DNA from 4 places in the Paenibacillus sp. FSL K6-1122 genome. Region 4 is predicted to be linked to each of the others. Evidence: riboswitches for the same ligand, from Rfam matches in the RefSeq annotation. Region 4 holds a riboswitch; each other region holds the start of a gene.
The links. Region 4 has a riboswitch for cyclic di-AMP ahead of NSQ20_RS00150 (ubiquitin-like domain-containing protein). Riboswitches for the same ligand answer to the same signal wherever they lie in the genome.

Region 1 (7,360 bases), 2.4 Mb from region 4:
TATTCTTTTCAAAGCTTGTGCGGAACTGAAGGGCCGAGGTCATGATTATGTGTTACATATTATTGGAGATGGACCGATTCGTCCTGACCTGGAAGAATTGGCGCAGCGATTGGGGATCTATAATGAGACCATCTTCTATGGTTACACACTGCACCCTGAGGAATTCATGCCATTCTTTGATATTTTTGTACTTCCTTCACGGGCAGAAGCATTTGGTTCCGTCTTTGCTGAAGCGGCGCTGAGTTGTCTTGCCCTTGTGGGTACGGATGTAGGTGGTATACCGGAACAGATCGAGAACGGTAGTAATGGGTTGCTTGTACCGGCAGAAGATCCTTCTGCATTAGCTGAAGCGCTTGAAAAGGTGATGCTGGACCCCGCTTATCGTTATGAACTTGCCCGTTCAGCGTGTGAAAAAGCCAAGACACATTACTCGCTCGGTAGATCAGTCAATGAGTTGAAAAAGATGTATCTACAGTTTCCTAGCCAAGCCTAAAACGTAGTGCAAAAAGTGCGAGCCGCTGTGATAAACAGCGGCTTTTTATCATGTTTAAGGAAAGAGTACCCGCGGTGAATTGTGGTTAGAAGGCAAACGGATGCTCATATTCATGAAATACATGGACCGTGAGATTTATATATTGTTGCGTTTACGAAAGGTGCCCCAGCGGTTCAGTACCAATTTGGCAGCCCAGATTAATGCCATAGTTCCAAAGATGGGGTAAAGGATGGACAGCAGGGAACTGAATCCAAACTGGCTGAGTGAGTAACACAATAGCATAATGGTTAATGTAATGAAACGGGGATGGACACGTATATGTTGTCTCAGTTGCAAGGTCATTCCATAGATATCGGCTACAAAGGTAGTGAATATTTCCATGAAAATAAGGGATACATATACAGATTGCACTGCCCATCCAAGTTGAAAGGCAATGCTGCCCATCGGGATTTCGAATTGGATGATGCCGGGCATCTGAGCTGACATGGCAAAATGAGCTGCCATCAGCATGAAACCAACGCCAATTCCACCCAATACTCCACCCCACTTCAGCACATTCCGACTACGAATCTGGTTACCTACAGGCACAAGAACAGCTTGAGCCAACACCAGATTGAATGAAGTATACAATAGTGGAGACAGCCACACTTGAATAGGGTTTGAGTCTGTCGTCAGTGTGATGAATCGGGAAGCACCTGGATGATGGATCGTACTGGTGATCATGAGCAGAGATAACAGGAGCATCATGGGCACAACGATGCTATTCATTTGTAGGATGGCTTGAATGCCCCGACCGAGAAGCAGATATGTCCCTACAAGTGTGACGATCAGACCTGTCTGATAATGCAAACCCAGATGCTCGACAAAAACGGAGCCTGCTCCGGCAAGCATGACACTGTTCACGCCAATGAGAATGAGAAGGGTCACCCAGGTGATCCATTTGCCCGCCTTATGGCCGAATAAATGTTTGTTCAGATCCTCATAAGAGCGGGACCCGGTATCGTGAGCGATCAGCATCATTTTGGTACCTAACCAGACAAAGAGCATGGTGGATAAGCCTATGGTGATGGTGGCCCATTTGCCATACTGGGTAAAAAACTGCAAAATTTCCTGCCCTGTAGCGAAGCCGGCTCCAACAACCGTTCCAATGTATGTAAATGCGATCTGCAGCACCCGAAATGCCTGTTTCATGTGTTTCCCCTCTCAGGCCCCTGTATAGTTTGGACATGCGGGTACCATGGTACAAGGTATGCTTGACCCACGAAAGTCATGACAATCGATAATGAGCTTTGGTTTGAAATGCGTCCCAAGGACAGCGTCAAGGCAATTTCGCTTGAACTTATAGATAGATATATGATACTTTTACCTCATAGGATAGGCTTGGGAGGTCAAATCATGGAATTATTGAAACAACGAATTTTACAAGAAGGTGTGGTTATCTCGGATCAAGTATTAAAGCTGGATGGTCTGTTGAACCACCAGATTGATCCTGCATTAACGATGGAGATGGGACGTGAGTTCGCTGCCCGTTTTCGTGAAAGTGGAGTAACTCGGGTAATCACGGTAGAATCCTCAGGGATTCCGGTTGCGTTTGCCGTAGCCTATGAACTGGGGGTGCCCCTTGTATTCGCCCGTCGCAAAAAAACACTTCTGGCTGATCCTGATGCTTACTGTGAACGTGTACCGTCCTTTACCAAAGGAATTGTAACTGACATTATGGTATCCCGCGAGTTCATTCATGAGAATGACCGCATTTTGTTCATTGATGATATCATTGCCAATGGAGATGCCGCTCGTGGCGTCATCAAAATTATCGAGCGTTCTGGCGCGGAACTCGTCGGATTCGGCGTTGTGGTCGAGAAAAGTTTCCAGGCAGGGGCACGCACGATTCGTGAACAGGGTATTCCGGTGGAAGCCTTGGTACGCATTCGTTCCCTGAACGATGGAACAGTACAATTTGACGATAACGAAATGTGACATTTTAAAGGAATAGGGCCTATTTTTTGAACTATGCCTTTGCATGACCGCCGATTTCATTTATAATGGGGTTATGTTAGGGAGAGGAGGCAACACCATGGGGAACCAACCGGCAACAGAACAATTTTTTAATGATAAGCTGGCGGAATCGAAAGTTCATTTTGAACGTGCCCTGGATTGTAAACATACGGAATTCGATGACCTTTATCCCTATATGATTGAACATCCTCAATTTTTCTGGTACAAACGCTATGTTGCCTGGTCAGAATTACTGACGATTGTAGGCTTGTGCGAAGAGTTGTCCTTCTCTTGGAAAGAACAATTTACACCGCATCAAGTGGAGTACCTTGAAGAACGTGTGATGTCCGCCAAAGTGCTTGATTTTTGGTTCGAGAAGAACGACAGCAAAGAGCACGCGCAGCGGTAACTTTCAGTCGGGACATAATTTCGAATGACATGACAGTCCAATACAGTCACGTGAGACCTAAATGACTTTTCATTTAGGTCTCTTTTTGTAAATAAATTTGAAATATAGGAGCCATGAAGATGATTAGTGATACAGAATTGGACGCCCTGCGTCTGTCAGGTGAGAAAGTTAGAGTCGTACGGGACGAGCTGGAATCGAACGACGTGAAAGGGATTGTGGTTGCCTGGGATGGCGAGCAGGTACTTATCCGTCGTCAGAATCGACGTGTCGTTAAGCTGGACCGAGGTTACAGCTATCAGCTGTTCAGCGAGCCGCGCCAGAGTCCACTTAGTGAGTAACAGCTGATAATTATGGCAGGGCCATGAGCTTTAAATGTTTGGAATTACCATGATTTCTTGGCATAATTGGCTCACTCGGGAGAGAAGATAGGTACAGTGAGGAAGATCTGTAACTATAGCCGAGAGGGTGTGCTACAAGCCATGACATTGATGAATGATAAAGTTCATGCCTACAAGGATCAGATTGGAGCATTAAGCGATGTGCTGCCAGGTGTGGTGAAGTCGTATCATGAGTTTACCGGAGAATGTTTCCAACCTGGTGTGATTGATGCGAAGACAAAACAGCTAATTGCGCTTGGCATTGGATTATTCGCCAACAATGAGGTATGTACCTTCTACCATGTAGAAGAAGCCCGTGCTAAGGGCGCAACAGATCAGGAGATTATGGAGACCGTAGCCGTGGCTGGAGCTGTTGGTGGAGGACATGCCCTGTCTCAGGGTGCGATGCGAGTGCAGAAGGCGCTGCATTAGTAAGCAATGCAACATACATTTTTAAGTGCAAAAAAGGCATCCGGTTAATAACCGATGCCTTTTTGTATGTGAATCACATTTTACCTAACATTTTATCATACATAAACTGTCCAGTTACCCGACGTGCTGTTACATAACGATCATTGAAGTATGGATTCGATAACTTCGTGATGCTTACACCTTTACTGCTGGAGGCATGAGCGAATTGTCCGCCGCCGATATATACACCTGTATGTGAAATGCCTTTGCCTGTTGTATTAAAGAACACCAGATCACCTGTTCGAACATTGCTCTTGGATACGGGAGTACCTGCTTTGGCTTGCTGCTGCGAAGTACGTGGTAATTCAATGCTGTATTTGTTGAAAAGATATCTCATAAAACCAGAACAGTCGAAGCCGGCTACAGTAGTGCCACCCCATTTGTAAGGAATACCTGTCATGTTGTTCACTACGGAGTTGATACTGCTTGCCTCTGTGCTTGTTGCCCCGGATGTAAATAATACAGCTGCTCCAAAAATGGAGATAATCAGTTTTTTCAAAATCAATGTTCTCCCTTCGATGCCTACGGAGTTAGCTAAGGGTTCGGTAGAAGGTTCCCTATATTTCCTATGTATAAGAATAATTCACCCAAATTGGTTCCCCCGTTTTCAAACATGAAACTCGGCAATGAATAATTAAGTTTTTGTAACTATTTGAAACTATATTGCATAAATGCGTAATTGTCAAACCCATTTAAAACCCTTCGTAATACCTCAATGTTAGCGGAATTAAGGTTTTTATATGAAAGAAGGGATCAAGTTTGGGTATCATTCATGACAAAAACGTCATTATTGGTTCGTTTAAGACGAATTTGGATAAATAAATAGGTTTGTCATGAGTTAAAAGAACTATCCCGTTATGTAGAATTAGAGAGATTATATTCATTAAGTTGCATATATTGACAAAAATCGATTTTTTGCATATTATCTGATTATACAATCCACATATTGGATGAAAATTGATTTTATTATGCGATAAATACAAATAAAGGAGGTTTGGGGCGTATATCATACGTAAAGTAGAAGTGGAAGATTTATAAAAACGAACATAGGAGAGTGTTACATTTGAAAGCGAAGAAAATAATTACTTTTGTCCTGGCATGTACGATGGTGTTCTCAGTAGTTGGAATGGCAGTTCTCCCTGTAGGGACGGTATCTGCTGCAGATGCGTCGGGTACTACAGCGAGTATTTCTGATATTTTGAAGAACCAGCTACCGGATGGAGGTTGGAGAAAAGATTATAAACAGACAAGTGGAGAGTGGGCAAAGTCCACGATAGACAACAAGGCTACATACTCAGAAATTAGAAGATTGGCGAAGGAATTTAAAAAGACGAATGATCCGCGTTACTCCACAGCTGCAATCAAAGGAATTAACTTTTTGATCAACATGCAGTATTCAAACGGCGGGTGGCCACAAGTTTACCAAAGCTCCGGATACCACAAGCACATCACTTACAATGATGATGCCATGATTAATGTAATGATCATGCTGGATGAAGTAGCGGCACGCAAAGGTGATTTCTCATTTATCGACAGTACACTTGCTAACCGCAGTAAAAATTCAGTTGCCAAAGGTGTGGAGGCGATTCTGAATACACAGGTCGTTTCAGGTGGTAAGCTGACAGCATGGGGACAACAACATGATTCCAGCTCTCTTAAACCAGCGAGCGCAAGAATCTACGAAGTGCCATCGCTGACAGCTGGAGAGAGTGTAACGATTGTTAAATTTCTGAAAACCAGACCTGCTAACGCTAAAATTACCGCATCCATTAAAGGAGCGGAGGCTTGGTTTAACAAAGTGAAAATTACGGGTTACAAGTATGAAAGAGCTAATGGAGATAGTAAAATTATCGCTGATTCCAAAGCTGCACCAATTTGGGCACGCTTCTATGAGATCGGAACGGATAAACCAATCTTTATTGGTCGTGACGGGGTAGTTAAATACAAATTAAGTGATATTGATAAAGAAAGAAGAGGCGGTTATGCATGGTATGGCAACTGGCCTTCCAAGCTGTAATTTGTAGTATGCTTCCGTATTAATGAACCAAACTATTAGCAACAGTTAAAGGTAAGGCCCGAATCGACATGGACGTCTGATTCGGGCTTTATTGTTATTATTTTCAGTGTTGACATGATAGATTACGCATGATATATTATTTCTTGTCGCCGATATGGATGACGAAGATACAATATGCGGTCGTGGCGGAATTGGCAGACGCGCACGGTTCAGGTCCGTGTGGGCTAACCCCCGTGGAGGTTCGAGTCCTCTCGACCGCATCTAATAAAAAGACTCCTTAAGCTAACGCTTAAGGAGTCTTTTTTTGCATTTTTTGATATAACACTAACTTTAGTGATGAGTATTCAAGAGGTTAGTGCTTAGCTGCACGTACAGCAAATGTCTTCCATCAGCCATACGGAACGTTTATTGTGCTGCGGTAACATTAACGCTGTCAATATTCGGTCCTTCCGATCCGGTGGTAACCACTTTCAATGTATTGGTCCCCGTGTTCATGGGGACCTGTATTGTTTTTTCAACCCAAGTGGACCAGCTTCCCGTAGCGGGAAAGGGCTCGTTGCTGATGACTTTGGTTCCGTTCACAAAAATGTCGAGGTTCCGAGTGCCGCTTTCCAGCGCATAACGAAACTTTACGTTTTTGGTACCTGTTGTCGTGTTATTAATGCCGTTCCATTGAATGGCTGAACCAGTCATCGCATTGAAGTTAACATACCCGGAGCCAGTGTAACCGGGGTAGATTGTTTCAATGGCAGCTTCCGTAAGTGACGTTCCGGTCTCGGCTTCATACGTCGTGCCACTGCCTGTATTCCCGCCGCTATTTCCGCCAGTAACGTTGGCAACAAACGTTGTTACGCTCTGAGGCGGGAGCTGTGCCGTGAAGGCTCCATTGGATACGTTAAGCGAGGTTCCGCTTGCCAGGTTTCGACTGCTGTCCGTAATCCATGAGGACACAGTAGAGGCATTACCATTTTGCAGAACGAATTTTTGGCTTGTGGCTGAAGTTCCACGGTTAATTGCCACGACGACGACTTTGTTATCACCTTTATAGGCTGAGACAAATGTGTTCGTATCCGGATTTTTCGTTGCATCGACTCGCAGGTAGCCTGGACGCACGAATTTAGAGAAATGAGCCATATTATACCCGCGTTTGCTTATGGTACCGTCCTCTTTCATCGGACCATACTGTCTGCGGATGTACCACCACACGTAGGCCTGGAAATCACCTTCTACCATGGCATTGTGCATGTGATAGGAAACGTCTAATGCTTCAGGCCAGCGGTCTGCTGAGTTGTTGTCACTGTTTGGAACATACACTTCAGTCATCCACAGTTCTTTACCGGCTCCTTTTTGCTTAAAGAGAGGGTAGGCAAAATTCGAAATCTGGGTTCCATACGTATGTGCTCCCAGAATGTCCATGTTGGCAAGTGCCTGCGGATCATTCAGGATTGGGTCGGATATGTTCTTTAAGTACTGGAAGGATTCAGGCGCCATGACTTTGGTACCTTGGATGGACCCGGCATTTTCTTTCATGAATCGAAGGATCTCTTGTGGAGTCCACCAAGTCCAGTCATGAGCATAATCCGGTTCGTTTTGTACAG
Region 2 (7,360 bases), 3.0 Mb from region 4:
TTGGCCTGGGCATCCGGTACCTGTACAGCTGTACGATTGAATTTGGCAGTTGTCATATCATGTGAATGTGAGTTCATTTTCAAAAGTATTCTTACCTCCTAAAGACTATCATCCTTTAAGAAAGTGTAGCCCGAATACTGTAAGATAACAAGTACATCACTTATTGATCCTGTGACAAATCTTATTTCTTACAGGTGTAACATTCCTTGACCTATGTTCAACATGAAAGGCATCTTGTCTGCCCATAATATAAGTGACAAAGGGAGGCGATAATCATGAGTAATCGATGTGAATTATGCGAAAGAGAACCTGTGAATACGACCATTCATCATCTGACACCCAAAGAAATGGGCGGAACATTTCTACCAACGGCCAACCTGTGCATCCCCTGTCACAAACAGATTCATTCGCTATACACCAATCGCGACATTGTAACCCTTGGTCTCACTGATCTGCAATCCTTGAGACAGGATGAACGAATGATTCCATTTATCCGCTGGATTCGCAAGCAGCCTGCTACAACGATTCCCCGCGTACACAAGTCCAATCATGTTCGCAAATCGTAAACCAAAAAGAACAGTTCCAAGGTCATATGCCGGCGAGGTGAATCCGCCTTCCCTTGTCACTGTTCTTAAATGAACTATGCGATTGGCAGCCATCCTTATGATTAGATGTTTATTATCTTCGCCTCTTAATTCGGCCGCCGCCCACTCTGGTTTTTGGTTTTTTATAGGATTTCTTAGGTGAATCAAACAACCCGCCACTGCTCTTGTTGCGATCAATGGTTCCCTTGCTCTGATCCTTGTTGCGGTTGAATAATCCTCCGCCAGATCCCACGCTTGAATCTTTATCGCTTCCGCGCCTTGTAATCGTACCTTTTCGATCAACAGTAATAGGTGGAGCAAGCTTCTTGTCATTACTTGTTGGTGCACGATAAGATCCTGCACTCGGTTTATACGTATCTTTATTGGTATATCCTCGATAGTTGCCATAACCTCGCCCGCCAAAAGAATCGAACAGATTACCAATTAATGTAGCGGTGAGGTAACCTTGTAAAAAAGATGAATCGTAGTTCTGCCGAACATATTCCTTGGAGTCCACCTCAACCAAGATATCCTCCGGCTTGTTCGGGTCTTGTTGCAGGTGATAATACTCGTCCTGATAGACGAGGAACATACGCTCTGTATTCTCTGCCGAGATCTGATCCGGTTGCCGCTGGTCAGACAATTCCTGAGCCACTTCCGGAACGGTACGGTCAGAAGCCCGGTACACATAGGACGTTGAGTTACCACTGCCGTTAACCGATTCAAGCGGATATGTGTCCTGAACAGAAGGTGCTGCTCCGCACGCGGACAACAGAGACATGACAAGGCTGAGGACCAGCATTAATTTTAATCCATGTGCCAAGCGTTTTTTCATTGGAACCTCTCCTAGCTCGAACGAATCACTTTGATATCCGCAGGAAGAATGGACTCACCCTCATACAGTGTAAATCTTCTGTCTTGCCACTCCACGCGAAGAAGCAGATTATCATCCGACTGATACTGCCATACCAATTGTTCTCCAGCCTGGCCATATGGAGTTCTACCTGCCGTTGATACCATGCCTCCATACTCTTCCTCCAGATGAAATGCACGTCCATCCAGGTCCAGCAATGTAGGCACCTCATCAGGCGCATCAAGCCTGCCATCAATTGGTGTATATAGGGCGTAACGTGTGAGTTCCCGTTCTTCGATATGCAAATATCGAAATGCGGTACCATCTTGTAGCGTGAGCACAACTGCATTTCGAGCACGATTTTGTACCCGACCAACGACTTCATAAGTGACCAGAGAAACCTCACAGATATCACCAGGTGCAAGCTGAAGCATCGTTTTCTCTGCCTGCGGTGGTTCAGGTTTCGTTAGTATTCCTTTAATTCGTTTCCATACACTCATGAGAATTACTCCTGTTCCTTATCTTATAAACAAGCTGCAATAATCAGTGCGCCCACGATATGTAAAGCGCCAGAGAACAACCCGTATCCTGTCTTCCCTTGCTGAATTCCCGTATCCAGATCCAGATTGGCCCATTTGCGAATCATAAAGTGTACAACACTCTCCAGAATCAACAAAATGATAAAGGATACAACGGAGACCAGCAGTGCTTCTCCCAGGTGACCGGCCGTAGAAATGGACGTAGCAAGTACATATCCTTGTGCAAATAATTTCATAACCATACGTGTCGTAACGGCCATATTGCCGGCCTTAACTTCAGCAAAATCCTTATATTTCGTGAACAGTGAATCAACATACATCAAGACAAACAGCAAAACCGAACCAGATCCGGTCCAGACCAGCATCGCCAAAATGTTCAAATCCATTTACACAGCCCCCACATATCAACATGAACCGCATTTAAAAGCGAAGGAGAAATACTCTTCTCCTCCGCTGGTTAACCCTGCTGACAACCAAGGTATTAGTTCTTATTATCGTACTGTTTCATCAATGCTGCGAGTTCGTCTTCAACAGCCTGATCTTTACCCAACTTCTCGAACTCATCATCCAAAGATTTTCCTTTGGATGACATTTCGTTACTTGCTTCGGCCTGTGCTTCCATCTGCATCATTTTCTCTTCCATACGCTTCATACCAGCACTTGCAGTATCAGAGCCAAACCCATTCAACGCTTTGTTGATTTCCGTTTGGGCTTTTGCTGCATTGTAACGGGCTACCAGAGTTTCGCGTTTGTTCTTCATTTGAGTCAGTTGCTTACGCATCTCGTCGAGCTTGCCACGCAGGTTATCCGCAGAAGCCTTGTTTTGGTCATAGCTGGTTTTGTACTCAGCCATCTTCTCTTCAGCAACCTTTTTCTCTTCCAGGGCACGTCGAGCCAAATCCAGATTCTGAGCACGTGCCGCCGTATGCGCCTGCTCTTCACGTTTCTTCACAAGAGCTTCCTGCTCTTCGAATAACTGCTTGAATTTCTTCTCAATGGCGATCTGTTGAGCTACTGCTTTCTCCGCATCTTCCAGATCCTCTTGCATGTCACGGATATATTGGTCCGTCATCTTGATTGGATCTTCCGCCTTGTCAATAATGGCGTTGATGTTAGACATAGTTAAATCACGCAAACGTTTGAAAATGGACATTATGTTATTCCTCCTAGTCGATATTACATCGTATATAAACATACATACGTAACAATCTACAACTCGTTTCAATTTTAGCAAATAAAATCAAAACATTGAATGGTTCTTATGTCAGGAAGATCGTTTATCTTTGTTCAGATGATCCTCCATCAACCTCTCTGCAGTCTGCACGATTTCGTCGATCTGCATCCGCGTGATGGAATCAAAATGGATACCCATGATCACCGTAACGGTTACTTTCAGCTGCAAGGCAGCCTTTCGGGCAAGCCGCTCACACAGCTCTTGTTCTTTATGCCCAGGAATATGTACTGTCGTCCCGCTTACGCGCTCATGATCCACGTAGAACGTGGCTACGGCGCCAATATGCGCCTTTCCTCCGGTAACGAGAAAAACCTTATCTTCTCCTGCTTCAATCACCTGTAAACGTATGGATTTCAAATCATATGTACTCATACCCATCCACCTATCCTTTTCTATATGTTATATATGGAGGAATTATGGCTGTCATGAGCTAAATCGGCAATGAAACTTCTCACACTGCGCATATTTTATGGAGACCCCGGGCATACCAAGGAGAACGTCATTTTGGAAAAGGAGGCCGTTATTATGCGCGTACGCCTCATTATGCTAATGGTTATCGTTATTTTTCTCGGAGGATATCATGCTCCAGTTTCATCGCGGGACGTTTCAAGCCCGCCAAGTGAATCCGTATCAGGTTCGGATTCTGCGGAAGAAGAACAACTGACATTGGGACAATTACGTCAAAAATATGCCGATACGTTTAAAACCAATGGTCCTTCAACCAAGAAGGTTGCACTGACTTTTGATGATGTACCTGATCCACGGTTTACTCCACAAGTACTGGATGTATTGAAGAAGTACAATGTCAGAGCTACATTCTTCATCGTGGGTAGTCGTGCTGAGAAACATCCGGATCTGGTGAAACGCATTGTTAAGGAAGGGCATATGGTTGGTAATCACAGCTACAATCATCCTGAATTCAGTAAGCTGTCGATGAATGCCTTTCGCAAACAAATTTTACATACCGGGGATATTATTCAACGTTTGGCGGGTTATACGCCCAAGATGATTCGGCCACCTTATGGAGACATTAATGAAGAACAGCTGAGATGGGCTGCCAAACAACACTATAGCATTGTGAACTGGAACGTAGACTCCCTGGACTGGAAAGGCCTTTCAAAGGAACAGGTGAAAGATAACATCCTGTCTGCCGTGAAACCTGGCTCCATCGTTCTGCAACATGCTGGAGGCGGTGTAGGGTCAAACCTGAACGGCACGATTAAGGCTTTGCCTGAAATTATTGAGGAACTACGTAATCGGGGATATGAACTGGTCACCTTGGACGAAATGCTGGGATTGCCAAAGGCCAAAGATTAGGATGACCGTGATAACAAATAATGAGAATATTAAAAGGGTGCTGTTCAATCGCGAATTAGCGACTGGCAGACACCCTGTTTGAATTCATTTTAAATGTTATTTTCTCTCTACTTCAGAATGTACAGCTCGATATCCTGAAATCCAAATGTGCTTACGGACTGTTTGCTACCCGGGATGAAGATATCAATCCGGTGACCTTTGATTGCACCGCCCACATCACGTGCTGTGGCTACAAAAGCTTGTTTTGGCAATCCTGGATGGCTGTGACCAGTTACCAGTACTTTGGTTCCGAGTGGAATTACACTTGGATCAACTGCAATTGTGCCCAGTTCAAGGTCATTTCCGAAATAATCGACTGCACCCCATCCTCCATTTTCAGACGGATCTGCAGAGTATGCCGTTGCTTTTACGTTCACAGCTTTGCTGTAATCGAATGTCTTACCCCAGGCTTGAACCACTTTGTTATCTGCGTTAACGTCCAAACTTGCTGTGGTAACCGTTTTGGCTGGGGTCTTGCTCTCCGTTGCCGCAGCGGCTGCAACATTGTTTGCCTTACCGGGAATCGTAATTTTCAAACCACCATAAATATTGTAAGCCGAAATATCGTTGTTTGCTTTAACCAACGTGTTGAGTGCTACTCCATATTGTTTTGATAAGGTGTAGAAGGTATCCCCTTCTTTGGCCACATGAACTGAATCGGCGTGAGCCGGAACGGCTTGAATGAGCATTGCTGTTGTCATTAATGCTACTGCTGTTTTGGCTATACGTTTCTTGTTAATCATGGTCTTCCTCCCTCATTGTGCCTGCGAAGTTAGTTGTCGGATTCGGATGAGGAGCCACCCTATAGGTTCTTCGTTACATTTGAAATGTTATGTACCCAATTCACCCCAAGCAGTGTGCTGTTGATCTTCCCCCTGCACAATCTGCATCGTTACATCCCCCGCACTCCCTATCCGGAAGTTTCGGCAGAGTTCAATATATCACAATTTTGTAACCTGAACTTGTAGTAATTCTTACCAGATGGTTTTTAGCATGTAAGCATTTGTAAGAATACTGGTTAATTCAGAAAATTTGGTTGACCCGATTCCTTTACATTTGGTAACAGAATAGTTACTTTTCCGAATCCATACGTCATTATTATCCATAAAAAATAGCGTTACCGACTCGAAGTCAGTAACGCTATTTGATCAACCATTTAACATTTAGAGTACTTTCGCAAGAAAATCACGTGTACGTGAATTTTTTGGAGCTCCAAACACCTCATCAGGTGTTCCCTCTTCCACAATAACCCCGCCATCCATGAACAGGATTCGGTCTCCCACTTCACGTGCAAAACCCATCTCATGCGTTACGATGACCATCGTCATCCCGCCTTCTGCAAGACGTTTCATGACATCCAGCACTTCGCCGACCATCTCAGGGTCCAGTGCCGACGTAGGCTCGTCAAACAGCATCACATGCGGCTGCATGGCCAATGCTCTAGCAATGGCGATCCGCTGCTTCTGTCCACCAGACAGCTGATTCGGGAATGCATCTTTTTTATCGTACAAGCCTACGGTGTTAAGCAGATCAGCGGCAATTTTCTCCGCTTCCTGAGTGGATTGTTTCTTTACTTTAATCGGAGCAATCGTAATGTTTTGCTCTACCGTTTTGTGTGGGAACAGGTTGAAGTGCTGGAACACCATGCCCATTTTCTCACGAGTTGCGTTAATGTTATGCTTGGGGTCCGTGATTGACACGCCTTCAAAATCAATCTCTCCTGAGGTAGGCTGTTCCAGCAGGTTCAAACAACGCAAGAACGTACTTTTACCTGAACCGGAAGGACCGATAACCACGACAACCTCACCTTTGCCAATCGTCACGTTTATGCCCTTAAGCACATCGTTATTTCCATAAGATTTGTGTAATTGTCTAACGTCTATCACTTGCACTCAACTTCCTTTCCAGTCGTCCCAGCAGCTTGGACAAAATGAACGTCATTACAAAGTAGATGGCTGCTGCAATCAAAAATGGACTCAAGCCTTGGTACGTAATGTTCTTGACTACACTTGCCTGATACATAATATCCACCATACCGATAACGGAGATAATGGAGGATTCTTTGATGATAGTTATGAATTCATTACCGATCGCTGGTAATACAGCTTTGAAGGCTTGTGGCAATATGATATAACGCATCGCGGCGCCTCTTCCCATACCTAATGAACGCGCTGCCTCCAACTGACCACGATCCACACCTTGGATACCTGCACGGAAAATCTCCGCCAGATAGGCACCACTATTGATTGAAAGTGTAATGATACCTGCCTGAAGTGCAGTGAAGTTAATGCCAAAGCTCAGAGAAAAACCATAGTAAATAATCATCAATTGTACCAGCATCGGTGTGCCACGGATCACTTCAACGTATGCCGTACCGATCCAGCGCAAGATTGCAGCATCATGCAAACGGAACAAACAGATGATCAATCCAATAATTACCCCGAAGATAACCCCAAGTGCAGACAACAGAAGTGTGTATCCTACACCTGTAGCATAGAAACTTTTGTACTCCCAGAATACTTGGAAAATATTTTGTGATTTGTTCGCTTTATCCGCCATCAAGAGGCTGGCGTCCGTCACCATCTGATTGATTTTATCTTCGCTTTTCAGTCGCTCCAGTGTTCCATTTACTGCAGCTAGCAGCTCGGTATTACCTTTACGAATCCCGATTGCCGCTTCTGCTTGCTCTTCGTCCGGAACAGCAGCAGCAAGTCCAATGATATCGTCCAGATAACCTGCAGCAACGGTATCTTCAACGATTGCCGCATCAATGCGTTTTGTTTGCAGTTGAAGC
Region 3 (7,360 bases), 1.6 Mb from region 4:
TTTTTAGTTTGTTTGAATGAAGGGGAGCAGGTATGAGGAGGAAGAGGATTAGGCCCTGTAGGCATGAAGTCCAGCTCCGAGCATATGGAAACTGGGGAAAAACGATTTCATGGACATCGAGGTTGGCTGTGCCAGTCCATCCGCAGCCGAGGCGCTGACGGTCTTCCATTCATTCTCCAGATCTGTGGCCAGGCGGACCATCAGATCCTTGGTTGTATCGTTGTTCAGGGGAATGACTTTGGAGGCTTCGGTTATGCAGGCATTCATGGCTGAATGCAGGTAACCAAGGACCGCCTCCTCGACCGGGATGTCGAGGTGGTGGTTAATCCAGGCGTGAACAGTGGAGAGGCAGCCAACCGAATCATATTTGGCAAAGATCTGTTCGAGCTGGCTGAATTCAATCCAGGGGTGCAGAGCGCGTGCGAGTCTGATCAATCGTTTACCCATGGCGGCAGCTTGTTCTCTGAGATCTCCAGGGGTTCGCTGAACATGGACGAGCTTGTCGATCAGAGCTATCCGCCATGTATCCTTGTGATCTGTTGCGGTATAGATGCCTTTGATAGCCATACCTTCAAGACGAACGATGCTCGGATGCAACTGACAACGCATGAATGATTCGAGATCTTCAGCATTACGAATGGTACCCTCCCTGATATGGATATCCATGCCGAAGGAATGGGTGAACCCTCCAACCTGAATAGAGGAATCAAGCAGTTTGACATAATCGAGCAGCTTATTCCCACGGTTCACAATCATTCGCCTCCTGTGTTCGTTTAATGTAACTTAAAGTGACATTTATGTTCCTTTTTGTTTGCTTTGTGTTTAGAAATCCGAATTATATGATAGTTATCATCCCATGAATGTCCGCTTTTTGTCAATGGTATCCGTGAAATTTAATGGATTAAATCTGGGATTTAATATTTGTGTTATTTTATATAACTTATTGTGTTATTTATTTTGCGAAGTGCAGGGAGGACTATATATAAGGAAGGACTATATATAAATGAACCAACAAGATCGGCTCTTACCTAAAGAGAGGGGATCAAATCTAATCATATGCAGTTCATGGGTAATGATGACGAGATTATGCGATTTTTGATGAAAATGCCTAGCTGAAAAAGAAGTATTAAAAAATACTTTACTTTTAGTTCTGAACCCGGTATAATCAATTCTGTTGCCGATTATTTACGACATGCGGTCGTGGTGGAATGGCAGACACGCTATCTTGAGGGGGTAGTGGGCGTATGCCCGTGGAGGTTCGAGTCCTCTCGACCGCATCATATGAACGATTAAAAAGCAGCTTTCCATTAATGGGAAGCTGCTTTTTTTGTCTTTTTCGAACAGTATGACATCTGGGTTGAAAAAAGGCCATCCATTACCGGAGGAATGTTGCTCTACCTACCGGCTACGGGTGGCCTGTGTATTATTTTTGCAGCAAATTCTTGATATCTTCTTCAATCTTGTCCGGTGTTGTTTTGGGAGCATAACGTTTAATGACCTGTCCGTTCTGATTCACCAGGAATTTGGTGAAATTCCATTTGATTGCTTTGGAGCCGAGCAGGCCAGGAGCTTCTGTGCTAAGGTGTTGGAAAAGAGGGTGAGCGCTTGAACCGTTCACATCAATTTTCTCAAACATGGGGAAGCTCACGCCATAATTCATCTGACAGAACTCGGCAATATCGTCGGAAGATCCTTTTTCCTGTGCAAACTGGTTGCTTGGGAAACCAAGAACTTCAAATGGAGCATCTTGAAATTTGTCTTGCAATTCTTGCAGACCTTTGAATTGAGGGGTAAGGCCGCATGAGCTTGCCGTATTCACAATCAGGAGCACTTTGTCACGGTAGTCGGACATTTCAACTTCTTGACCGCGAAGGGTATTCACTTTGTAATCGTAGACTGTCATCTAAATCGCCTCCATTTATTTACTCTTATATCTTCTATTATATTGGTTGCAATTAAATATTGCAAAACTAATATGGTGTTAAAAGAATCAAAACAGGCAAGTTGTGCAGAATACGTGAATGAATTGCGAAGTGATTTACGCCAGAGTGAGAATTAGATAGCCTTGAAGAGATAGATAGAGTATAACTTTGTTGTAAGCGTTATTATGGATAGGAATTGGCAAAAATCTGCCGATTTGGTGATCTGGGCGGACTTTACACCGACATGGCACGGGTGTATGATTCATAACGTAATTTCAATTTAAACTAAATTGTACTTGAAAAACGAAACAAACGATAATATCGCTCGATCTTACCTTAAGATATACGAACGATATTTTAATCGCTGAGTTTCCATTCATTAATGAATGGGAAACGGGGGAACCAACGGAATGCGCTGTCCAGGACAGTGGGCATTCATGGGGTGAATTTTCCGGTGACAGCCGGAAATAGGGCGACTCTCGCGCCCGAATCCGTCAGCTAACCTCGTAAGCGTTAAAGGGAGAGGCAACAAGCCGTACGCTGGTTCATGGTGTTTTCGCCATGGGTTATTTAAGAAGCGTTCGGGAGGCCTTGGTCCCCCACGCTTCTTTTTTGTTGTCTTTTCACGCCAAGGGAGGAACGAATGATGGATACTGAGATGATCTTAGTGACTGCTCCAAATGAAGCAGGACGTAAATTTATCAAATTGCTGATGTACAAAAAAATGCCGTTTGCCGTTCTAACCAACAGTGCAGGGGAAGAGCGAAGACTCCGTAGAATCGGAGTAGAACATGTCATTCGCATGAATACGGCTGCAGCTCAAAAATGGTTTTTGCCGCAGGGCAGCGTAGGCAACGTGTTTATTTTCGAGAACAGCCTGAATCTGACCTGTCGTTATTTACAGATCTGCCGTTCATGGACATCGAAATCCCTGTGCGTCATTACGGAGCAGAGTCATCCTAAGGGCATCTATCGGGGCATGGGCGCAGACCGGATTGTATATTCGCTCAATGGGGAAGTTGGCTTTCTCCTCAATGGTTAATGCCATAGCTTGTGATTGCTCAGGTGTAAGGTGCCTGTTATAATTGAATGTATCGATAAACGGAAGTTTGAGGAGACTCATGCAGGATGGTGAGTCTTCTTTTTTATGCTTACAAGGAGGAATTGGCGTGCCGGATGTAGGTGGATTGAAATGGTTGTTTTTTGATGTTGGAGATACGCTGGTGGATGAATGGGAGCCGGTTGATGATATTATCGGACAGTTTGTCCGTGAAGCTTGTGCTTTGGGGTATCCGGTGACAATTGAGGCGGTACGCGAACTGTTCGCGAGTTGTTACCGAAAATATGAGCAATGGCCTATGAGAGTGGCGATTCGCACATTCGTTGAAGACGAGGGGCATCAGAAACAGATTCAGGACAAGCTGAAGTTTCAAAAAGATCTTGAACGTCCTTTTCCTTCAGCGGATTCCGTTCTTCAGCAGTTGTCACGGCATTATCGCATTGGCATTATTGCCAATCAGAGTCCTGGAACGGAAGAGAGACTGGAAAGCTATGGCTTGCGGAAGTATGTTGATGTTCTGGCATGTTCGGCTGAAGAAGGAGTGTCTAAGCCAGACCCTGAGTTATACGCTGTGGCCTTGAAGCAGGCCGGTTGTGAACCGGAGGAAGCCGTCATGATCGGCGATCGGATCGATAACGACATTATACCTGCTCGGAAGCTGGGCATGCGTACGATTCGAATTATGCAGGGTTACGGAAGATTCCAGCCAGAACTATCGGATGACAAACGTGCGGATTGGACCGTTGATTCATTGGATCAACTCTTGCCGTTATTGATACCAAATCAGGATTAGATGCAGATGGTTGTTTATTGGAGTTTGAGTTTTACTATAAAAGGAAACATGTTGCTGTATTGCAACAATAAAGGCTGATCAACTGGGTATAAAATACCGGAGTTGATCAGCCTTTTTAGTATTTAGCCAATTAAAATGAGATTAGAATAACCGAATCGTCTGAATGATCAGATATACATTCAGCACAACGATAATCGCGGCAATGACCCATGAGATGATTTTGAGCCACAATTTGTTGGCGAATGCACCCATGCTTTTTTTATCACTCGTGAACATCACCAGGGGAATTACAGCAAACGGCAATTGAAGCGACAGGACGACCTGGCTCAAAATGAGTAGTTCTTCTGTGCCATGTTCTCCTGCAATGGCTGTCACAATTACCGCGGGGATGATGGCGATCAGACGTGTGACCAGTCTGCGTAGCCAAGCCGGAATTCGAATGTTCAGGAAACCTTCCATAACGATCTGCCCAGCGAGTGTACCTGTAAGGGTAGAGTTCTGACCTGATGCTAACAGCGCCACACCGAACAGGATACTTGCGACCGTAGTACCCAATAGAGGTGTCAGCAGATGATAGGCATCAGCGATCTCAGCAACCTGCGTCATACCAGCACTGTGAAATACAGCGGCAGATACAATCAGGATGGCTGCATTGATGAACAGGGCCAGTGTCAGCGCAATCGTAGAATCCATGGTCGAGTACCGAATGGCTTCTTTTTTGCCCTGTGGTGTCTGTTCGATCTGACGGGTCTGCACAATGGAAGAATGCAGGTACAGATTATGCGGCATCACGGTTGCTCCGATAATACCAATGGCAATATAGAGCATAGCCGGGTTTTGCAGGATCTCAACATTTGGTACAAAACCATGGAGAACACCGCCCATATCCGGTTTTGCCAGAAACAGATCAATCCCGAAGCAGAGGGCAATTGTTGCCATCAGCACAATGACGAGAGTTTCCAAAGCGCGGAAGCCTTTGTTTTGCAGAACAAGAATCAGGAGTACATCAACTGCGGTGATGATAACGCCGTATAACATGGGGATGTTAAATAACAGTTTTAATGCGATGGCAGAACCAATGACTTCAGCCAGATCGGTAGCTGCAATGGCAAGCTCACACAGAATCCATAACATCATAACAACAGGCATGCTGAATCGTTCACGACAGGCTTGAGCCAGATCCCGTCCAGTGACGATACCGAGCTTGCCAGCCAGCGACTGAAGGACAACGGCCATCAGGTTCGATAACAGGATAACGGATAACAAGGTATACCCGAACTGCGAGCCGCCTGCGATATCTGTTGCCCAGTTCCCCGGGTCCATGTAACCTACGGCAACGAGGTATCCTGGGCCTACAAAGGCGAGGAATTTCTTCCACCATGCAGCATTCTGCGGAACTTTCATGGAACTATGTGCTTCTCCAAGGGAAGGGGCCATGCCCGCAGTAGATAATGATTCTCTTGAAGGAGCGTTGAACGGATTTTTTTTACTCATACGATAATCACCTGACTTTGAATTATTGATTTGGAGATATTGATGCGGTACAAACCGCTCATGATATATCTAAATTTTTATGTTTATTGTTACATTGTACTCCTTCAATTATTTTTGTCTAGTGCAACTTTTATGTATCAGCACAAAATTTCGGTTGTAGCTTGAATATGCCCCTTCGTATATTACCCAACCTTAGGGAAAATACAGCCATGGCATTGAAATGCATGAAAATAATAAAGTTGTAAAAGCTGATAAAGATACAAAATTGCGTTTCAAAATGAGCCAGAAGTTTAAATTGAAAGGAAGGCAGTAAAAAACTATATGGATAAGGGAGAGATTCTGAATGGAAGCTTTATATACAGCAGTAGCGACAGTTAAAGGTGGACGTACAGGTTCGGTGACTTCTTCGGATGGCGTGCTTAAGCATGATCTGAAAATGCCAAAAGAGCTTGGTGGCTCCGGTGGTGAAGGTACTAACCCTGAGCAACTTTTTGCCGCTGGATATGGAGCATGTTATGAAAGTGCCCTTGCCAATGTAGCACGCAAAGCAGGTGTGAAATTGGAGGATGTGGTCGTTACAAGTAACGTATCCATTGGTAAAGACCCTGCGGATGACGGTTTTCAGCTGTCTGTTCGTCTGGACGTTAGCATGCCTGGTGTAGATCACAGTCAAGCAGAAGAACTGGCCCGCAAGGCGCATGATTTCTGTCCATATTCCAAAGCAACACGCGGCAACATTGATGTTGTATTAAACGTAGTTTAAGATTTGACTCCTGGTAAGTAAAGGGAACATATAGAGCAGGTTATCCCAGATACCTGATGTTCGACTACAAAGCCCTGCTGGCAATCGGCAGGGTTTTGTGTTGATTATCATATAAGGACATGATGCAGGAGATTAGATGCCAGATCGCGTACTATTTTACATAATTGCACTCTCACTTCATGCTACACATTCCATAAAGGGGGAACGAAGATGAGTATTGAAGAGATGATCGAGCGGCGATTTGTGTGTACAAAATGCAGGGGCACGGATTGTAACATTAAGGAAGTTTCCATGTCAGGAGCAGGCCTGAGTAAGATGTTTGATATACAGCATAATCACTACCTGTTCGTGGCTTGTGCTTCCTGCGGGTATGTTGAAGTATTTGATCCGGATGTCTTGAAAGGGAAAAAACAGGGACAGGTAGGGACGATTCTGGATATTCTGTTTGGCGGGTAGACATGCGCGAGTTGACATTGATCTGAATTTTCTTTAATATAACTTAGTACTGAGTAGTGTCATTGCATGAACCAAATTTGAATTAAACAGGTGATATCCATGTCTTATAGACCGCGTATTGCAGATTTAGAATTAGCTTATGGTAACAAGGAAGACGGATTGTATGAATTCAAAATGAATTTGGTAGACGGTACAAAATGCCGTGTATTCTACACCCGTTCACCGGAATGGAAGATGACCAATATCAGCCGTCTGCAGAAAACCCCTTGTCCAGTATGTCGCAAAGATTTCATTTGCAAATGTATGGACCAGTGGGCAAGTGACCTGCATCAACAGATGATCGATGACCAATGGATGGAAAAGGCAGTTACGGAATAATTGTCGGACAGATACGAGCGTGGGCACAATGCCTGCGCTCTTTTTCTTTATATTTCCCATTTATGCGTGTTCAAAAAGAGCGGTGTTCAGTCTTTTTGAACTACCTCTAGAAATAAATTTAGAATTAGTGAACAAGAAGGCCCAGATTGGGTAAGTTACTCTAACCGCAACAATAGGAGGCAGCCAATATGACAGCAAATCAAACAGATGTGCATCAGGGACATCCGATCGTACTGGTGGATGGTGTCTGTCACTTCTGCCAGGGCTTAACCAAATGGATTATCAAGCGTGACCCGGAAGGAAAATATCATTTTGCATCGCTTCAATCGGATGTAGCCAAGGAATTGATGAAGAAAGGCAATTTGTCGACAGATAGTATGGACACCTTTGTGCTGATTGAAAATGGAAAATACTATACACGTTCAACCGCCGCACTGCGATTGGCTAAGGGTCTAAAGTTTCCTTATCCGTTGTTATATGTGTTCATCATGATA
Region 4 (7,360 bases):
TCATTTGTATTCCGCATCTAAGGGGAAAAAGCGGGGTTGTTCCTGACGGATTTCCCCGCTTTTCAATCTGCTTGAAACGGATTAAGATTTGCGCGCAGCCTGTTCAGCAAGTTGAATTGCACGTTTTACCATGTTTCCTGCATCCTTGGCTTTAATTCCGCCCCAGCCTTCCTGTTGCACAGTATCATAGAAGCCCAGATCTTTCGCGAGCTCATTCTTCAGGTCCTCTGACATGACACTTCTTCTTCTGCGACTCATGAACCATCCTCCTCCAAAGTATCCTTCATAATGTGATGAGTTCGTTGTTCGTTCACGTTTTGGACATTTTGTCGCCAGGCCATATTCAGTTTCCTGCATTGCTTAAGAAACTGTCCCTTCACCTGTCCATATAGTATGCCGCGACCGTTCCTCGCTCATTCCTGAATGTATGGGTTACGTTATAGGGAGAATTGGTGTTTAAAGAAAACAAAAAAGCGATCCGCCTTGTGGGGCGAATCGCCTGTAAATCGATACTTACGTCTCCATATAGGAGCTATGCGTCTGGCTGCCCGGGTCATAAACCATGACTTCCACCGATTCCGTAAGTATATCCGCATAACTATAAGATACTCGCTTGAAGGTTTCTTGCTCCTCATCAAGCTTAACAATAAAAACAGAAGGGTACGTTTCTTCCAATACACCCGTACGCTCAATGGTCTTACGGCGGCCACCATTAGCCCGCAACATAATTTTCTGACCAATATGTGCATCGAGATTGCGTTTGATATCCAACAGCGTGTTTTTAGCCATTGTCGACGACCACCTCTTTTCTTGTCCATTATACCGGATTTTACAGTCATTGTCAAATCAAAACTAATTATTATATCAGCATCAAAAAGTTGTTGTCAATGAATTTTTTTGCAAACAAAAAAAGCCCCAAATTGGGACTTTAAATGGCCTACATCAGACTGCCGACGGGTTCACTTTTAGCGTAGATAAATCATTCAGCCCAGGCAGACCTACCCGGTAACTCCCCCGTGTCTCGACACCACCCACACCCTGGCTACCACTGATGGTATTGTGCAGAACATCACTCATGTTGACCGTATCGCGCACAGAAGTAAAGGAGGCCTTGGCTGCCACATAGACCGGATCAAGTGCATGAATGAGAATTCTGCCTGGGGAACTGGCAAAGTTCGCTCCAGCGCGCAGCAGTGCCTCAAAATGGGACTGACAGGCCCCTGCAACAATAGTGAGGGCGTCCAGATGGCGTTCATATTGTCTGGCCACCTGAATAGCCGACACAAAATTTTGCGAGTTCTTGTAGCTACCAAGACTATATAAGTCATAGGGCTGACGTGTCTTTAACACCCCATCATGACCCGTAATAACTACGATATCCGGACGTACTTTGGGTAATAAGCGGTATAAGGTATCTGCCATTGCCGATTCATGGACATACTGTCCCTCTGCGGGCACACGAAGTTGCTCATAGAGATCCATACTTTTTTTCAAATAGTTCGGATCTCCATCCAGATGAAGCACCTTTCCAGGCATTTCAAAATAAGCCGGTTCCTGCTGGGCAGACCAATCCTGTATCAGACCTTCACGATTCCGCTCAGCCTGTTCCATACGATTCTGCTGCAGACGGGACAGGGTCTGATGTGCTTTAATATGCGCCTGTCTGGTCTTGGCGCTTTGTGGTTCGTAGGGAACCTGTATCAAATCGTCCACCGGGGAATCGGCAATCAGCCGGAACTCAGTCCCTTTAATGACCGCAGCATCCAACTGGAGGCCTTCCACCCGAAAAGTCACATCGCCGCCGTATGACTTCCGAACGACCAAGTCTCCGATATTCATCAACGTAATCACCTCTACCCCATCGTATGGGCAGAGACCCGGTTTGGTTCATTCAAATTTTACAGCGCTGCACGTACCCCTGCTTCCCACATTACGGTGCTGAGTGTGGCATACTCTTGCAGACTCAACGTCTCTCCACGTCGGGACGGTTGGATACCTGCCTGCTCCAGCAGAATGTCTGCCTGTTCCCGGTTCTCCTTTGTGAAGAAACGTGCCTTCAAGTTGTTTGAGATTGTTTTTCTCCGCTGAGCAAAAGAAGCCTGTACCACTTCGAAGTAGTGTGCTTCATCCGGAATCTCCACTGGTGGCTGCTCACGCACCTTCAGCTTAATGACAGCTGATTCCACATTAGGTTGCGGAATGAAGACCGTAGGAGGCACAATACACACAAGTTCCGGCATACTGTAGTACTGAACTGCGATGCTCAGACTACCGTAGTCTTTTGATCCCGGTGCAGCAGCCATGCGTTCAGCCACTTCTTTTTGGATCATGACAACAATGCTGTCTACCGGCAGCTTCTCTTCCAGCAGTTTCATCATGATTGGAGTCGTTACATAATAAGGCAGGTTAGCCACAACACTGACTTTGTCCACGGATGCAAAATCCGTATTAAACAACTCAGCCAGATCAAGCTTCAACACATCCCCATGATGAACACGTACATTTGAATAAGGCTGCATCACTTCTCCCAGGATTGGGATTAAGCGCTGGTCAATCTCTACGGCTGTGACGGGACCGGCTACCCGAGCCAGTCGCTCCGTGAGGGCTCCAATACCAGGCCCGATCTCCAGTGCGCCCTTGGACTCGTCCAGATCGGCTGCATTAACGATTTTGTTCAGTATATTTTGATCGATCAGAAAGTTCTGACCCAGACTTTTCTTAAATGAGAATCCGTGTCTTTGAATAATCTCTTTCGTACGCTTGGGCGTTGCAATTTCAATCGTCTCTTCCATGTTCTTCATATGCTCACAATCCTTCACGTTCAATTTGCGCTAATGCTGTAGAGAATTCTTCCCGTGTAATCTGAAATACACTGAGACGTTTGTGGAACTGCTTTCCGTTACAATATCCGATGCCCAGCAGATTGCCCATCTCCATGCGACGTGCAGCAGCCTGCGGATGCACAATAAGTCCTGCCGCGATCAGGTCCTCCCAATCGATCAGGCTCGGAGCACCTTCGTATGAAGTATGTACGCGCGCCAGAGCATGACGGATCGCCTCTGGTGAGGCATTCTCCACCCCAATGTCCCCTTTGCGCGTTGCATCGGCTTCCGGAATGAAGGCATGTTTGCAGCCTGGCACCTTGTTCGCAATAATTTTTCGAATGCGTTCGCCAGCATGATCCGGATCTGTCAGTACAATGACTCCCCGTCTCTCCTGAGCAAGCGCAATCCGCTTCAGAATGCGTTGGTTGATTGCTGATCCACCTGTTTCTATGGTATCGGCTTCCACGGCCCGACGGATAGCTACCGTATCGTCACGGCCTTCCACCACAATGACTTCTTTTATCATGTTCCATTTCTTCCTTTCTAACGCAAAAAGAAGAGGAATATCCTCTTCTCTGCCAAACGGCGGGGGAGACTGAATTCAGACTCCTCCGCCGCATATTCCGCATGAATCATTCATGCAACTATTTTATAGCATTCCCATTTCAAAGTAAAACGATTTTAGTTCGCTTCCGGCTTCACCGGACCGATCACGTAGACCGTCTTGCCTTTCTTACGTCCAAAATTCAGGGCATGCTTCACACTGTCATAATACACATCAATTTTGTTGCCTTTAATGGCACCGCCTGTATCTTCCGCACGACGGAATCCCAGACCTTCGATATATACCCACCAGCCAATTGGAATGACTTTGGGATCAACCGCAATGGTGCGCCCTTCCGTTACACGAGTACCGGAAGCTGTTTTAGTTCCAATGCCAGGCTCTTCAGAAGAGTAGGCAGTCATGGATACATTTTTAAGTACTTTGGAGTATTTAAAAGAAGTCCCGGATACGGTAATCACTTTGCTGCCCGAGGCAGATGTTTTCTTCGAGTTCGTTGTTGTAGCCTTTTTGGTTGTTGAAGTTTGAGCCGATACGGTCTGAATCTCAGGTTCTTTCACGACCGGTTTTGCTTTGGTGCCGACAGCGATCACTTTATCTACACGATTATTCGCGACAGATTTGCGGACCATTTTTTTGGAGACCAATTCTCCATCCTGAAATACCTTTTCGATATGCTGCACAATTGTGCCTTCTTTGCCGTTCACAACGACACGGTTATCCCCTTTGTATAAGCTAGGGTCAGCCGTTTTAATGACTTTGTAAGCGATCGGTTGCTCTACTTCCACTGTACGCTTTGTTACGCGCACTACACGGATCTTCATCTCCGCTTTGATCGCAGTTCCAAGCGCCGGATACACTTTATCATTACTTTCAACTTGAATACCTGATTTTTGAATTGCATCTTCTACCGATGAATCGGTTGTATACAGAGTCTTGGTGTCTCCGTCTGCCGTAATGTTAACTGGAACGGCCCGCTCAATAACGATTCGGTCTCCATCTGTAATCGCCCCATTCATGGACATGGATACCTTATCGTGAGGGCTGACTGTGATCGACTGCTCCTCCAGCATTTCCTGAAGCATTCCTGTACGAGTCTCTACCACCTGAGCTTTGCCATCAATAACCAGCGAAATTTGTTTCCCGGCCTGACCGTAAACGACTAACAAGATCATGATTGTAAGCGCAATTGAGAAAATCGCGATCAATGCCATTTGACGCATGTTCTCATGCTTCCACCGCAACGCGAAAGACTTACTGGATGATCGTGACTCATGGGTCTCTTCTGGTTGGAATGTGCCCACTTCTCCGTCCTCCTTCATAGCCTCGCCGTCTAAAGTAATGCATGATGTCTTTGACGTGACTATACCAAATTTTCTACAGAACACAGATTGGACCAACATAATCCGATTCTGCACCATGAATCAATCTTCGCAACATGATGTCATCCTCCTGAATACCTACCGTATGATGACAATATTTCTTTTATTCAAAAACAAAAAAGCCAAAGAAAGAGTGTAAGAGGAACTCTTCCGTGGCTTCCGAATGATTTTGAATATCGGAAATTCATGCACGAGGTTGCCTCTCTTTTTCCGCTTGCGAGGTTAGCTGTCGGGTTCGGGCGAAAGAGAGCCGCCCTATCTTGGGTCACCCGCTCATGGCGGACGCCCTTGAATTCACCCCGAGACCCAAAGAAGAAATCAAATATGGCTTCGCAGTTCCCTTCGCTGCTTTTGGGTCAGCGAACGTTGCGCATCGGCCAAATACACCGATGTTTAAGCCCTATTGGTTCCCCCGCTCTCCGATAACGGAGACTCAGCGAGACTGATTCATGAAAGTAATGTTGTTTCATCGGAAAGTGTCCCTTTGTTCATCCCCCGAACATCTGTCCAATTTTCCGCACAACAATTCACTGAAAAGATGATATCCTGTTTTGATGCATGTTGTAAAGCGTTGATCAAGTACGTTTTTCTGAATATTTGGTTAAAATATTGTAATATTCTTGATTTATTTGGATCAAAGGGCAAATTACCTCCGCTTACCTGCCTTTTTCACCTCATTTGCTCGTTTTTTTAACGAATCCCAAATCGTTCCATGGCATTTTTGGTTGTTATTGCAGCAATTTCCTCCACCGAAATGCCTTTAATTTCCGCAGCTGCCTCTGCAACCAGACGTACATGCGCTGTCTCATTTCGCTTCCCACGATAAGGGTGCGGTGTCAAATATGGAGCATCTGTTTCAATGAAAAACCGATCCATAGGAACCTTCTCCAGCACCTCTTTGGGTTGCTTTGCATTTTTGAATGTGATCGGTCCTCCGAAGGAGAGATGGAAGCCCATATCGAGACAACTTTTTGCTGTTTCCCAGCTGCCCGAGAACGAGTGCATCACACCACCAACTTCGCCCGCCTTCTCTTCACGCAAAATTCTTATGATATCCTCATGTGCATCCCGATTATGGATGACAATTGGCATGTTCACTTCACGCGCCAAAGCAATTTGTTGTCGTAATACGCGATGCTGTATTTCTTTTGGTGAAGTATCCCAGTGATAATCCAATCCAATCTCACCGATTGCAACCACTTTTTCATGCTTGCATAAAGATGCAATCCACTCCAAATCGCCCTCCTGCATTGTGATCGCATCTACGGGATGCCACCCTACAGCTGCATATATAAAGTCATACGTTTCGGCAAGTTTCATTGTGGTTGGAATCGTCTCCCGGTTAAAGCCAATGTTGATCATGCGACCAACTCCTGCATCCACAGCACGCTGAATCATGTCCTCGCGGTCCTCGTCGAATTGTGGTGCATCCAGATGTGTATGTGTGTCGAACAGCATCATGTCTGTATCTCCCTTCATGTCGAAATAACGACTATCTTCTTTTTCAAAATCCAATTTGTAAAATTCAATAATTCAATGACTCATACATAAAACATTTTGGGTATCTGTGTATTACATCATTACGTTTGTTTCTTCACAAATACAATATATAGAAGATATACGGATATTCTGATCTATATATTGTTGATTGTGCTCATTCTGTCTACTTGCATTTACAAAATTATGTCGATCTACATATACTCCCCATTAAAGCAGATTACTGTATCATGGAAAATAGCTCTTTTAGAAAGTGTTTTGATATCGAAATTCTTCATCGGATTATACCCACACGATTACAAGAAATAGGGGCGTATATGTGACGGTAATTCGTGAATAATCGCATCCACCTTGTTTTGCGGGTAATACAAATGATGTTTCCCTCGGTGAAGCCCACTGATGGAACGGACAATGTCAGATACTTCTGACAACTCACGTAAATTGTCCTGTCGATCCAGAAGAAGAATCTGCTTATCTGTGGATTCATCCGGACGAAACACATCATACGGATTATCCGAAGGAAAATCAATTTCAAGATCATATTCGGGATCGAGGCCAGCCTGTACAAAAGCTTCCCGAATCTCTTCCATCATTGTCAAGTCGACCTGTTCAAGCTCTACATACTTATATAACTTGCGATCCATAAAACGTTCGCATAACTCACTCAGAACAGTATCGTCCTCCTTGCGCCACTGCGTAAATGCCGTCTGAATTAATGCTTCATCCAACTGCAAATATTCATCCACGGATAATTCTCCTTCAAATAATTGAGGGAGTGGATCAATCATGAAGCGGAATTGAAAACCATGTTGTAGGAGTGTTTTCGCTCGCTTGAATATTTGCCGCAATATAATTTCAGAACTACGAGTTACCGGATGGAAGTAAATCTGCCAATACATCTGATACCGAGACATTAGGTAATCCTCCACAGCATGCATGCCTGACTCCTTGACTACAATCCGCCCATGATAAGGACGCAGCATCCGAAGGATACGATCAAGGTCAATCGTGCCGTAATTTACACCTGTAAAATAGGCATCCCTGAGCAAATAATCCATTCGGTCTGCATCAAGCGGACTGGTCACCAAGTTCAC

Region 1: it holds a riboswitch for cyclic di-AMP, as region 4 does, so the genes downstream of both, NSQ20_RS10720 (C40 family peptidase) here and NSQ20_RS00150 (ubiquitin-like domain-containing protein) in region 4, are expected to answer to the same signal.
Region 2: it holds a riboswitch for cyclic di-AMP, as region 4 does, so the genes downstream of both, NSQ20_RS18740 (3D domain-containing protein) here and NSQ20_RS00150 (ubiquitin-like domain-containing protein) in region 4, are expected to answer to the same signal.
Region 3: it holds a riboswitch for cyclic di-AMP, as region 4 does, so the genes downstream of both, NSQ20_RS07330 (hypothetical protein) here and NSQ20_RS00150 (ubiquitin-like domain-containing protein) in region 4, are expected to answer to the same signal.

What each region holds. Positions count from the first base shown of each region.
Region 1 is NZ_CP150272.1:2,383,457-2,390,816, forward strand. Features, by position in the region: gene NSQ20_RS10690 (glycosyltransferase family 4 protein) at 1-493, shown strand, start outside; gene NSQ20_RS10695 (membrane protein) at 629-1,684, opposite strand; gene NSQ20_RS10700 (xanthine phosphoribosyltransferase) at 1,889-2,470, shown strand; gene NSQ20_RS10705 (hypothetical protein) at 2,568-2,897, shown strand; gene NSQ20_RS10710 (hypothetical protein) at 3,017-3,235, shown strand; gene NSQ20_RS10715 (carboxymuconolactone decarboxylase family protein) at 3,377-3,706, shown strand; gene NSQ20_RS10720 (C40 family peptidase) at 3,780-4,244, opposite strand; cyclic di-AMP (ydaO/yuaA leader) riboswitch at 4,250-4,381, opposite strand; gene pelA (pectate lyase) at 4,800-5,762, shown strand; tRNA gene NSQ20_RS10730 (tRNA-Leu) at 5,939-6,022, shown strand; gene NSQ20_RS10735 (carbohydrate-binding protein) at 6,168-7,360, opposite strand, start outside.
Region 2 is NZ_CP150272.1:4,150,967-4,158,326, forward strand. Features, by position in the region: gene glp (gephyrin-like molybdotransferase Glp) at 1-77, opposite strand, end outside; gene NSQ20_RS18705 (HNH endonuclease) at 276-566, shown strand; gene NSQ20_RS18710 (DUF4247 domain-containing protein) at 679-1,419, opposite strand; gene NSQ20_RS18715 (DUF4178 domain-containing protein) at 1,431-1,937, opposite strand; gene NSQ20_RS18720 (DUF350 domain-containing protein) at 1,961-2,362, opposite strand; gene NSQ20_RS18725 (PspA/IM30 family protein) at 2,458-3,129, opposite strand; gene NSQ20_RS18730 (hypothetical protein) at 3,241-3,582, opposite strand; gene NSQ20_RS18735 (polysaccharide deacetylase family protein) at 3,736-4,527, shown strand; gene NSQ20_RS18740 (3D domain-containing protein) at 4,635-5,309, opposite strand; cyclic di-AMP (ydaO/yuaA leader) riboswitch at 5,312-5,505, opposite strand; gene NSQ20_RS18745 (amino acid ABC transporter ATP-binding protein) at 5,730-6,452, opposite strand; gene NSQ20_RS18750 (ABC transporter substrate-binding protein/permease) at 6,439-7,360, opposite strand, start outside.
Region 3 is NZ_CP150272.1:1,671,455-1,678,814, forward strand. Features, by position in the region: gene NSQ20_RS07315 (urease accessory UreF family protein) at 49-750, opposite strand; tRNA gene NSQ20_RS07320 (tRNA-Leu) at 1,195-1,277, shown strand; gene NSQ20_RS07325 (glutathione peroxidase) at 1,424-1,903, opposite strand; cyclic di-AMP (ydaO/yuaA leader) riboswitch at 2,275-2,450, shown strand; gene NSQ20_RS07330 (hypothetical protein) at 2,566-2,964, shown strand; gene NSQ20_RS07335 (HAD family hydrolase) at 3,092-3,775, shown strand; gene NSQ20_RS07340 (Nramp family divalent metal transporter) at 3,917-5,212, opposite strand; gene NSQ20_RS07345 (organic hydroperoxide resistance protein) at 5,613-6,032, shown strand; gene NSQ20_RS07350 (zinc ribbon domain-containing protein) at 6,243-6,488, shown strand; gene NSQ20_RS07355 (hypothetical protein) at 6,588-6,866, shown strand; gene NSQ20_RS07360 (thiol-disulfide oxidoreductase DCC family protein) at 7,055-7,360, shown strand, end outside.
Region 4 is NZ_CP150272.1:30,806-38,165, reverse strand. Features, by position in the region: gene NSQ20_RS00175 (small, acid-soluble spore protein, alpha/beta type) at 82-258, opposite strand; gene NSQ20_RS00170 (Veg family protein) at 514-789, opposite strand; gene yabG (sporulation peptidase YabG) at 943-1,839, opposite strand; gene rsmA (16S rRNA (adenine(1518)-N(6)/adenine(1519)-N(6))-dimethyltransferase RsmA) at 1,899-2,801, opposite strand; gene rnmV (ribonuclease M5) at 2,806-3,351, opposite strand; gene NSQ20_RS00150 (ubiquitin-like domain-containing protein) at 3,507-4,691, opposite strand; cyclic di-AMP (ydaO/yuaA leader) riboswitch at 4,965-5,218, opposite strand; gene NSQ20_RS00145 (TatD family hydrolase) at 5,460-6,230, opposite strand; gene NSQ20_RS00140 (HD domain-containing protein) at 6,563-7,360, opposite strand, start outside.